3 regions of the Sphingobium cupriresistens LL01 genome follow, and region 2 is predicted to be linked to each of the others. Evidence: riboswitches for the same ligand, from Rfam matches in the RefSeq annotation. Region 2 holds a riboswitch; each other region holds the start of a gene.
What was found. A riboswitch is a leader RNA that binds a small molecule or an ion and turns the genes downstream of it on or off. The one in region 2 is predicted to bind cobalamin.
Positions count from the first base shown of each region.

Region 1 (3,271 bases), on a different contig from region 2:
CATTATGCCCGTCCAGCCATGATCTTTGGCCCTTGCCGGGGCGGAAGGTGAAGATGTCCTTGAAAAAGCGCTTATGCGCGATGATGCCCGTGATGATCGCCACCAGCATCAGCATCGCCGCCAGCGACGCCAGCAACCGTCCCCAGGGATAGGGCAGTTCCAGCTCGAAATGCAGGCGGTAGAAAAATTCCCCGCCCAGCGTGTCGCGCGCCACCGGCGCGCCGCTCACCGGATCGAGCGCCCGGCTCATATAGGCGCCGCCGCTGTCATAATTGGCATTGACCACGTTCGACCGGCCGTCGGGTGCGGACAGATACCAGCCTGCCGATCCGGTCGTATTGGTCGACAGCCACTCGGTCGCGGCCGTGATCGCGCGGACCGGATCGGCCTGTCCGCTGATTTCCGGGCGCATCCAGCGGCTGATCTCCGGCTTGAACACGGCCAGCGTCCCGGCCAGGCAGATGATGAAGAGGATGTGGCCAAGTAGCAGCCCGGTCCAGCCATGCAGCCAGGCCATGGCCTGCCGCGCTCCATCGCGCACCATGGCGCTCGTCCCGCTCATGCCGGTTGCCCTGCGATCCAGGCCACGCCGCCCAGCGCCAACGCCGCCAGCACCACGCCCGCGACCGCGCGCCACGGCCCCCGCGCCAGAAAGGCCCAGATGGAGACGCCAGGCGCGATCAGATAGGCGATCATGGTGGCAAAGGTCACCGCCTCCACCCGAGCCATCGGCAGGGTGCGCGCCAGCGCTGCGGCGCCCAAGGCCGCCACGCCATAGGCGCCGACCGTCCCGGCGATGGTGCGCAAAGCGACATTGGCGCGGTATCGCCAGCGGCTCGCCCGATAATGGATGGGCGGGGCCATCGGAACACTCCTCGTCAAAACGATGACCGGATTATCCGACGCGCATCATGCAAGTCAATCGCATTAGCAGCTTACGCGCATAATTTTCCACAACGCAAAGGCGTCCCCGGCGCCCCGCCCAATTTGGGCCTGCGCGACCAGATTTTCGCGCTTCGATGCGCGATGCCGTCCAGCGTCAGCGTCTCCGCCAGCGATCCTCGATCATGCGCCGCGCCGTCAGCAACCTTTCGCTGTCGGCGCGCGACAGCAGCGCATCCTGCCCGATCGGCACGATCGACCGCCATTGCGACAGCATGATCGTGCAGATGCTGGCGACATAGATATTCCCAGAGCTATGGGCGCGCCATCACCCGTTCCGCCGCCAGGCCAAAGACGATTCCGATTGTCGCCCACAACAGCAATTGGGTCGCGATCGAGGCCAAACGGAAGTTCCACAGCAGGGTCGCCGGGAAATCAGCCGGCACTTCATCGACGCTGGGCAGCAGATACTGGCCCAGCACGACCATCGCGCCATAGGCTCCCACCGCAATCAACGTCGCATCGATGCCCGGACGGGATAGGGCCAGCACGCTTCTGATCTTGGCAGCGATCACCGCCCCGCCCACCGACAAGGCGATCATTGCGAAATAGGCGGCGGTGCGAAGACCCACCGTTTCATGCTTGCCCACGGCCGGCGGCGTCTGCGGATATTTGATTCCCGGCACGATGACCACCAGGAAGATGGCGATTCCGCTGAGCAACAGAGCGAAGCTGCGTGGACCGAAGCGGCCAAAGCGTCCATAACCATAGGCGAATATGAGCGCGAAAATCCCGCCGACCGCCGCGCCGTAGAGCGCCAGCGCGGTCAGCAGACCCGCGCCCTTCTGCGTCGCCCGGCTTACCAGTTCCGCTTGCTCCCCATCCGAAGGCATGTCCATATGATGCACTACATGTGCGCTCTCATAGTCAATGGCGAGATCGATCTGCGGCTCCGCGATCGCGCGTGCGAACATCGTCGCGACGAGGGCCGCCAGAATGCCGGCCAGCATTCCGCGCCACAACAGACTCTTGGTCATCGCCTGGGATCAGTGGCAGGGAAAGCCGAGAAGATGGCGGCCGTCATGCACATATTCATGCACATACATGCCGTCGAACAAGGCGACGGCGCCCTGTTCGGTGCTGACGAAATAAAGGAAAATAAGCGCAATCAGTGTGCCGAACACGGCCCATGGTGCGATGTCCTCGATCGGGATGGCGGAACCGCCCTGGACGGGAATGAAATGGTCGTCGAACAGTGCGGCAGTCGTTGACATAACCCAGACTCCTATAAGGGATTGCGCGTCCCGCGAGAGATTGTTCGTTCAGGAAGAAGGTCTGGCTCTCGACCTTGTACGTCGATAACAGTGGCGCGACCGCGCCGGAATCTCACCGGCTTCTTCTTCCTGATGCCCGCGCTGTTTAGGGTGCGCGATGGCGCGACGTCAACATGTCTTGGAGGTTCCGCTGTCCACATCCCTCCTTCTCCTATGCGCGGCGTCCACGCCGTCCAGCCGGGTCGGCGGCTTCCCGGCGCTGGACGAGGGCCTGGACGCACGCGGCGCGCATGATGCCGCCGCCTGCCGCCTGCCGCCGGGTTTCGACAACCATGTCCTTTGCAGCCCGTCCCGCGCCGCCGCGCAGACTGCCCAGGCGATGGGGCTGGACGCCTCGGTCGAGGTCGCGCTGGTGGACATGGATGCCGGGCGCTGGTCGGGCCGGTCGTTTGCCGACCTTTTCGCCGCCGAACCGGCCGCCCTGTCCGACTGGATCGCCGATCCGACGCAGGGCACCGCGGATGGTGAGACCATGGAAGCGGTGCGACAGCGAGTTGGCGGCTGGCTGGACGGAATCGCGCAGTCGCCCGGATGCATCTGCGCCATCAGCCATGCTATGACGATCCGCGCCGCGCTGGCGCACGCGCTCGGCTTTCCGCTCGTGACGACGCCTGCCATCGACATTGCGCCGCTATCGACCGTTCGCCTGTCCTTCAACCGCATCTGGCGGCTTCAGGCGATCGCACCGCACTCAGGGCTTGCGGACGGCCCCGGCAGCCGGTATCGCCGACCGCATCCGGGGAGCCGCAAGCCCCCTTCGATGACTGATCGCGCCGGTTCCCCGCAAGGGGATTAAAATGGGAAGGCGGTGCGGGTGGCAGTCCCTCGACAAGGGCGCTCATCCAAATCCGCAGCTGTCCCTGCAACTGTAAGCGGCGAGCGCGATGCACATCGCTCCCTTTCCAGGGGAGCAGCCACTGGGCCGGACGCTAAATCCTGCGAGGCCTGGGAAGGCGTGCATCAAGCAATGACCCGCGAGCCAGGAGACCTGCCGGCGTCTGGTCGCTCTTGCTTTGGTCCAGGGGATGGCCGGGGCACGGTGAACGCCGTCTGAG
Region 1 is NZ_KQ130436.1:274,098-277,368, forward strand. Features, by position in the region: gene V473_RS17815 (PepSY-associated TM helix domain-containing protein) at 1-562, opposite strand, end outside; gene V473_RS17820 (ketohydroxyglutarate aldolase) at 559-864, opposite strand; gene V473_RS24170 (hypothetical protein) at 1,020-1,184, shown strand; gene V473_RS17825 (CbtA family protein) at 1,197-1,919, opposite strand; gene V473_RS17830 (CbtB domain-containing protein) at 1,929-2,156, opposite strand; adenosylcobalamin (AdoCbl) riboswitch at 2,205-2,289, opposite strand; gene V473_RS23060 (histidine phosphatase family protein) at 2,314-3,012, shown strand; cobalamin riboswitch at 2,974-3,226, shown strand.
Region 1: linked by a shared signal. The riboswitch ahead of V473_RS17830 (CbtB domain-containing protein) and the one ahead of V473_RS12765 (TonB-dependent receptor plug domain-containing protein) in region 2 are both predicted to bind cobalamin.

Region 2 (3,271 bases):
GGCGCGACTGAACGCGCCGCGCTGAAGGGGCAGGCATCACGCCCGCCCCCTTGCCTGTCGATCAGAAGCGAACACGCACGCCGCCATAGGCAGCGCGGCCATAGGAGCCATAGCCATAGGCCGTCTGGTACGTCTCATCGAACAGATTGTCGATGCGACCATAGACTTCCAGATGCGCGCCCAGCGGCATCGAGGCCCGCACCCCGGCCAGCGCATAGCCGTCCAGCCGCCGCGTATTGGCCGCATTGTCGAAGCTGTCGCCCACCATCGTGACCGTCGCGCCGGTCGACAGGCCGAACGACCAGACATAGTCGGCCGACACGCTCACCGCATTGGCGGCGCGGCGGGCCAGGCGATTGCCATAGTTGGCCGACCCCGCCGACCGATCCCGCGCATCGACATAGCTGTAGCTGCCGGTGACGGTCAGCGCATCGACCGGCTTCAGCGCGATCGACGCTTCCACGCCCTTGGCGCGGGTGCGGTCCAGATTATTATAACCGCCAAAGGGTGGCAGCGAGGAATCATAATTGATCTGGTCGCGCGTGTCGCGGCGGAACGCCGTAACCGACAGCATCGCCCGCCCGCCATCTAGGCTCTGGTCAAACCCGATGTCGTAGCTTTTCGACCGCTCCGGCCGCAGCGCTGTATTGCCGCTATAGATGTCATATAGCTGATAGAGCGAAGGCGCCTTGAATCCTTCGCCATAGCTCAGCCGCACATTGGTCGCGCCGCCATTGGGCGAATAGTTGGCGTTGGCGCCAAAGGTCGTCGCCCCGCCGAACTGGCTATGGTCGTCATGGCGCACGCCGCCGGTGACGGCCAGGCCTGCGAAGGGCTTGACGATCGCCAGCGCATAGACGCTGTCGATATTGATCTTCGCGCTCGCCGTGTCGCCAAAGCCGAAGAAATCATAGTCGGGCCGTTCATGCTCATAGCCAAACAGCAGCTTGGCCTGCTCGACCGGCGCATAGACGCCCTCATATTCGAACCGCAGGTTGGTGCCCGAATAGCCATAGTCTGGGTCGGTGCCGCGCACGAAATAATAGTCGCGGTCGTTGCGCAGATATGTGACGGCGGCGCGATTGGTCAGCTTGCCATCCAGCAGCGCCAGGTTGAGGCCCGCATAGCCGACATATTGGTCAAGCTTGCTCACATCGCTGCTGTCGGCAGGCGCGCCGAAGAAGCTGTCATAGTCGATGTCCGCATGGATATAATAGCCACGAAGGTCCAGGCTCAGCGCCTCGGTGAAATTCAGCGTCAGCCGCGCGTTGGCCGCGATATTCTCGGTCCCGTCGCGCTCCGTGCCCCCGGCTGCCGACGAAATGCCGTCGGTACGGAAATAGGCCGCGCCGATCCCGCCCGCGGCGATGCCGCTGGTGCCCGACACGTCCGCCTTGGCGTTCAGCGTATCGCTATAGCCATAGTCCACCGATGCGTTCGCGCCAAACCCTTCAGCCGGCACGCCGGTCATCACATTGACCACGCCGCCGATCGCCTGGCTGCCATGCACTACCGAGTTGGAGCCGCGCAATATCTCGATCCGCTTGATATTGCCGGTCAGCAAAGGCCCGAAATCATAACCGTCGCCGATGCCGCTGGGATCGTTGACCTTCACCCCGTCGATCAGCACCAAAGTCTGCGTCGTTTCCGCGCCGCGCAGCGACACGCCGGTTACCCCGCCGGTCGATCCGTTGCGGTTGAAGCGCACGCCCGGCGTCGTCGCCAGCAGGTCGACCACATCGATCGCCTGGCGCGTCTTGATCGTCTCCGCGTCGATCACGGTGATCGCCTGGCCGACCTCGTCGCGCGACTGCGCGACGCCCGTGGCGGTGACGACGATCTGGTCATCCTGCGCCAGAACCGGCGTCGCTACGATCAGCGCCACCAGAGAAATACCTGTTTTCAGCATATATACCCCCCGGCGCCTGTGCGACTTGGGCTGGGGCGTCCGCAACGCGGTCAGGCAGAGGCAAGGGATGGCGCCATATCCCGTCCACAACCCGATGCGGCCCCGGCCGCATGGCGTCGCTCGACGGAAAAACCACCGTGCCCTGGCCATCCCCTGGACCAAAGCAAGAGCGACCAAGCGCCGGCAGGTCTCCTGGCTCGCGGGTCGCAGCACGAATGCATAGCCTTCCCGGACATCGGTCCAGTGGCCGGTCTTTCGACCATATGCATCGCACTATCCGCTTACAGTTGCAGGGACAGCCACGGAATTGGGCGCTCGCACGCCCGCACCGCATTCCCGATTAAGCCCCTGACGGGGCACCGGCGCGATCATCTCGCAGGGGAAGCCAAGCCGCCCCTGCGCCGCGCGCTGTAGGGGAAAGCGGATGCAATGCCAAGCCGTCGCCGGTTTAGGGCAACAGCCTGTGGCCGCGCAGCAACAGCGCATCGCCCCGCGCCAGCACGACCAGCGGCAGGCCGGCCGCCTCCGCGCGAGTCGCGGCCAATCGCGTCGGCGCGGAAATGGTGACCAGCATCGGGCACTGGCTCAGCACCGCCTTCTCCACCAGTTCATAGGAACAGCGCGACGACAGCAGCGCGAAACCGCCGTCCCAGTCCGCCCGTGCCCTGTCTCCTTGGCGCGCCATCGCCCCGATCAGCTTGTCGAACGCATTATGCCGCCCGACATCCTCCCGCACCAACAAGATCGCGCCATCCGCGCCGACCCAGGCGGCGGCATGGGCGGCCCCGGTCGCCGCGTTCAACGGCTGATGATCGCACAGCCCCCCCAATGCGCGAAAGATGGCGGCGGGGTCCGCCCGCGATACCGCCGTCACCTTGGGCAGCGGCCTTATCGCCTGCTCCAGATTTTCGATCCCGCACATGCCGCACGACGACTCCGACACACGATGCCGCACTCGCTCCAGCAAGGCCTCGGTGCGGTCCTGCGGCAATGTCGCGCGCGCCACGATCCCCTGGTCGGTACGATGCGTGTCGACATCGAACGCCGCATCGCCCGGCCCGATCAGCCGCTCGGCCAGCGCAAAGCCCAGCACCAGATCGCCAATGTCACTCGGCGTCGCCATCAGCACCGCATAGCCGATGCCGTTAAATTCGATCGCGACCGGCACTTCCTCCGCCAGCGCGCGGGCGATCTCCTGCGTCCCGCCGTCCGGGGTCAGACGATCGAATGTCAGGGGGCTGGCGGCGGCGTCTTCCATCATCAGGGCGTAGCGGTGGACGGCGCGCCGCTCAACCGGCGTCGCAATGGCCCGTCTCGTCCACCGCGTTGAATTGCGTCGCGTCGACATCAGGCGCCGCCCGA
Region 2 is NZ_KQ130434.1:2,646,472-2,649,742, forward strand. Features, by position in the region: gene V473_RS12760 (ABC transporter substrate-binding protein) at 1-25, shown strand, start outside; gene V473_RS12765 (TonB-dependent receptor plug domain-containing protein) at 62-1,909, opposite strand; cobalamin riboswitch at 2,075-2,288, opposite strand; gene fdhD (formate dehydrogenase accessory sulfurtransferase FdhD) at 2,358-3,170, opposite strand; gene V473_RS12775 (formate dehydrogenase subunit delta) at 3,199-3,271, opposite strand, start outside.

Region 3 (3,271 bases), on a different contig from region 2:
GTCGGGCGCGGGCAAGACGATGGTGACGATCGGCCTGCAACGCGCCTTCACCGATCGCGGCCTGAGCGTGCAGGGCGCCAAATGCGGACCCGACTATATCGACCCGGCCTTTCACGAAGCCGCGACTGGCCGGCCCTCGGTCAATCTGGACGGCTTCGCCATGGCGCCGACCATGCTGCAGGGGCTGGCGGCGCACGTCGCTACAACTGTCCAACTCGTCGTCGCGGAAGGCGCGATGGGCCTTTATGACGGCGCACGGTCGCCGGGTCGTTCGGGCGCGTCGGCCGATGTGGCGCGGCTGTTGGGCTGGCCGATGCTGCTGGTCGTCGATGCCCGCGCAGCGGCGCAGACGGCGGCGGCGGTGGCGCATGGCTGCGCGACCTTTCCCGGCGCGCCGGCCATCGCCGGGGTGATCGCCAACAAGGTGGCCAGCACGCGCCATCTCCGCATGATAGAGGATGGGTTCGCGCGTATCGGCCTGCCGCTGCTGGGCGCCATCGCAACGGAGGAGGAGCTGGCCATGCCGTCCCGCCATCTGGGGCTGGTGCAGGCTGGCGAGACGGAGGAACTGGAACGGCGAATCGACGCGATCGCAGCGCGGGTGACGGCGCAATGCGATCTGGATGCGATCCAGGCGGCGGCCGGCGCTACGACAGACGTGCCGGCGCAACCGCCCGGCATCCGGCCGCCGGGGCAGCGGATCGCCGTCGCCAGGGACGCCGCCTTCAGCTTTTTCTATCCCCATATCGTACATTGGTGGCGGTCGGCCGGTGCGGAGCTGCGCTTCTTTTCTCCGCTGGCGGACGAGCCGCCGCCCGCCGACTGCGACGCCTGCTGGCTGCCCGGCGGCTATCCCGAACTCCATGCCGCGCGGATCGCGGCCAATGGCCAGTTCCTGAACGGCCTGCGCGCCTTTGCGCGGAGCCGGCCGGTGCATGGCGAATGTGGCGGCTATATGGTGCTGGGTCGCACGCTGGAGGATGGCGACGGCGTCGTCCACCCGATGGCGGGCCTGTTGCCGATGGACACCAGCTTCGCGCGCCGGCGCAGGACATTGGGCTATCGCCGCGCGCGGCTGCGGCAGGGCGCCAGCTTCGCCTCTGTCGGCCAGCTATTGCTGGGCCATGAATTCCATTATGCCAGCATCACCGCCAGCGAAGGCGAACCGCTGGCCGACATGGCCGATGCGGAGGGGCAGGCGCTTTCCCCGGCCGGGCACCGCGCGGGTCATGTGACCGGCGGCTTCTTCCACTTGATCGCCTGATCCAACTCGATTAGGGCCGCATCTGCGTCAGGTTCCCCGCAAGGGGATCAAAAGGGAACGGGGTTCAAGACCCCGGCTGCCCCTGCAACTGTGAGCGGCGAGCCATCGAGGCACAGGCCATTGGAATCGATGATTCCGAGAAGGCGCTTCGAATACGGCATTGACCCGCAAGCCAGGAGACCTGCCTGTCGCGGTCGTTCTTCGTCCGGACAGGGTGTGCCGGTCGAACGAGGATATCCTCGCGCAACGACAAGCTGACCGTGCGGGTTCGCACGGTGGCGATGTCGTGCGCGTGCGCCCTGCATCGCCACCGCGTCGCGTCCGCCCGGTCCTGTCAACGACTGGGGGATTATGATGCATTGGATTTCAAAGAGCGGCCTTTTCATTCTAGCGGGCCTGTCCACGCCGGCCTGGGCCGATGATGCGGGCGATGTGATCGTGACCGCGCTGCGCCAGCCGCAGGCGATTGAACAGGTGGCGTCGAGCATCACCATCATCGACAAGCCGGCGATCGACGCCGCACAGGCGCTGGCGGTGTCCGACCTGCTGATCCGCACGCCGGGCGTCAGCTTCACCCGCAATGGCGGCTATGGCACGGCGACCTCGATCCGCATTCGCGGCGCGGAGGCCGACCAGACCGTGCTGGTCATCGACGGCGTGAAGTTGGCCGATCCGTCCTCGACCGGCGGCGGCTATAATTTCGCGACGCTGATGACCGGCGATACCGACCGGATCGAGATATTGCGCGGTCCACAGTCGATCCTCTGGGGCAGCCAGGCGATTGGTGGCGTGGTGAACATCGTCACCGCACGGGCCGAACGCCCGATCGAAGGCAGCTTCGATATCGAGGCGGGATCGCGCGATACCGTCAGCGCCCGCGCTGCGCTGGGCGGACGACAGGGCGCGATCGACTGGCAGGTCGCGGGCAGCCGCTTCACGACGGAGGGCATCTCGGCGATCAGCCCGCGCTTTGGCGCCAAGGAGAAGGACGGCTACACCAACGGCACGCTCAACGGGCGTCTGGGCGTCGCGCTGGCGCCGGGCGTGTCGATCGATATGCGCGGCTATTATGCCAAGGGGCGCACGGATATCGACAGCGCCGGCGCCATTCCCGACAGCCCCGAATATTCGGAAGTCGAGGAATGGATCGGCTACGCCGGCCTCAACGCCGATCTGTTCGGCGGCGCGCTGCGCAATCGCCTGTCCTTCAGCCGCAGCGAGACGCTGCGCGACAACGTCAATCCCGCCCGCAAACTGCGCCAGACCAGTTTCACCGCCAGAGGCGAGACGAAGCGCTACGAATATCAGGGCGTGCTCACCATCGCGCAGGGCTGGACCGCGACCTTCGGCGCGGAGCGCGAGGAGCAGCGGATGCGCACGGCTTCGCCTTCCGATAGTTTGGCTGCCTACGCCACGACCCGCGGGTCTGCCGATATCGACAGCCTCTATGCCCAACTGAGCGTCGAGCCGCTGGCCGGCCTGACCGTCAATGGCGGAGTGCGCTACGATCATCATTCGACCTTTGGCGGCAACACGGTCTTCGGCGCGGGCGCGGCCTGGGCGCTGGTCAAGGACCGCACGATCCTGCGGGCGAGCTATGGCGAGGGCTTCAAGGCGCCGACGCTCTACCAGCTCTACAGCGATTATGGGAACACCGCCCTGGTCCCCGAAAAGGCCCATGGCTGGGACGCCGGCATCGAACAGCATCTGTTCGACCATGCGCTGATCCTGTCGGCGACCTGGTTCGATCGCAGCACCGACAATCTCATCACCTATAATGGCTGTCCGACGACCAACCGGCCGCCGCTCTGCTATGCGCCGGGCACGACAACGCCGCGCTTTGGCTATTATGCCAATGTCCAGCGCAGCGAGGCGCACGGGCTGGAACTGGCCGGCGTCGCCCATGTCGGTCGGCTGACGATCGACGGCAATTATAGCTGGGTGTCCGCGGAGGATCGGTCGCCGGGCCTGAACTATGGCAACCAACTGGCGCGGCGACCGCGCCAT
Region 3 is NZ_KQ130438.1:132,339-135,609, forward strand. Features, by position in the region: gene V473_RS20550 (cobyrinic acid a,c-diamide synthase CobB) at 1-1,264, shown strand, start outside; cobalamin riboswitch at 1,277-1,467, shown strand; gene V473_RS20555 (TonB-dependent receptor plug domain-containing protein) at 1,616-3,271, shown strand, end outside.
Region 3: linked by a shared signal. The riboswitch ahead of V473_RS20555 (TonB-dependent receptor plug domain-containing protein) and the one ahead of V473_RS12765 (TonB-dependent receptor plug domain-containing protein) in region 2 are both predicted to bind cobalamin.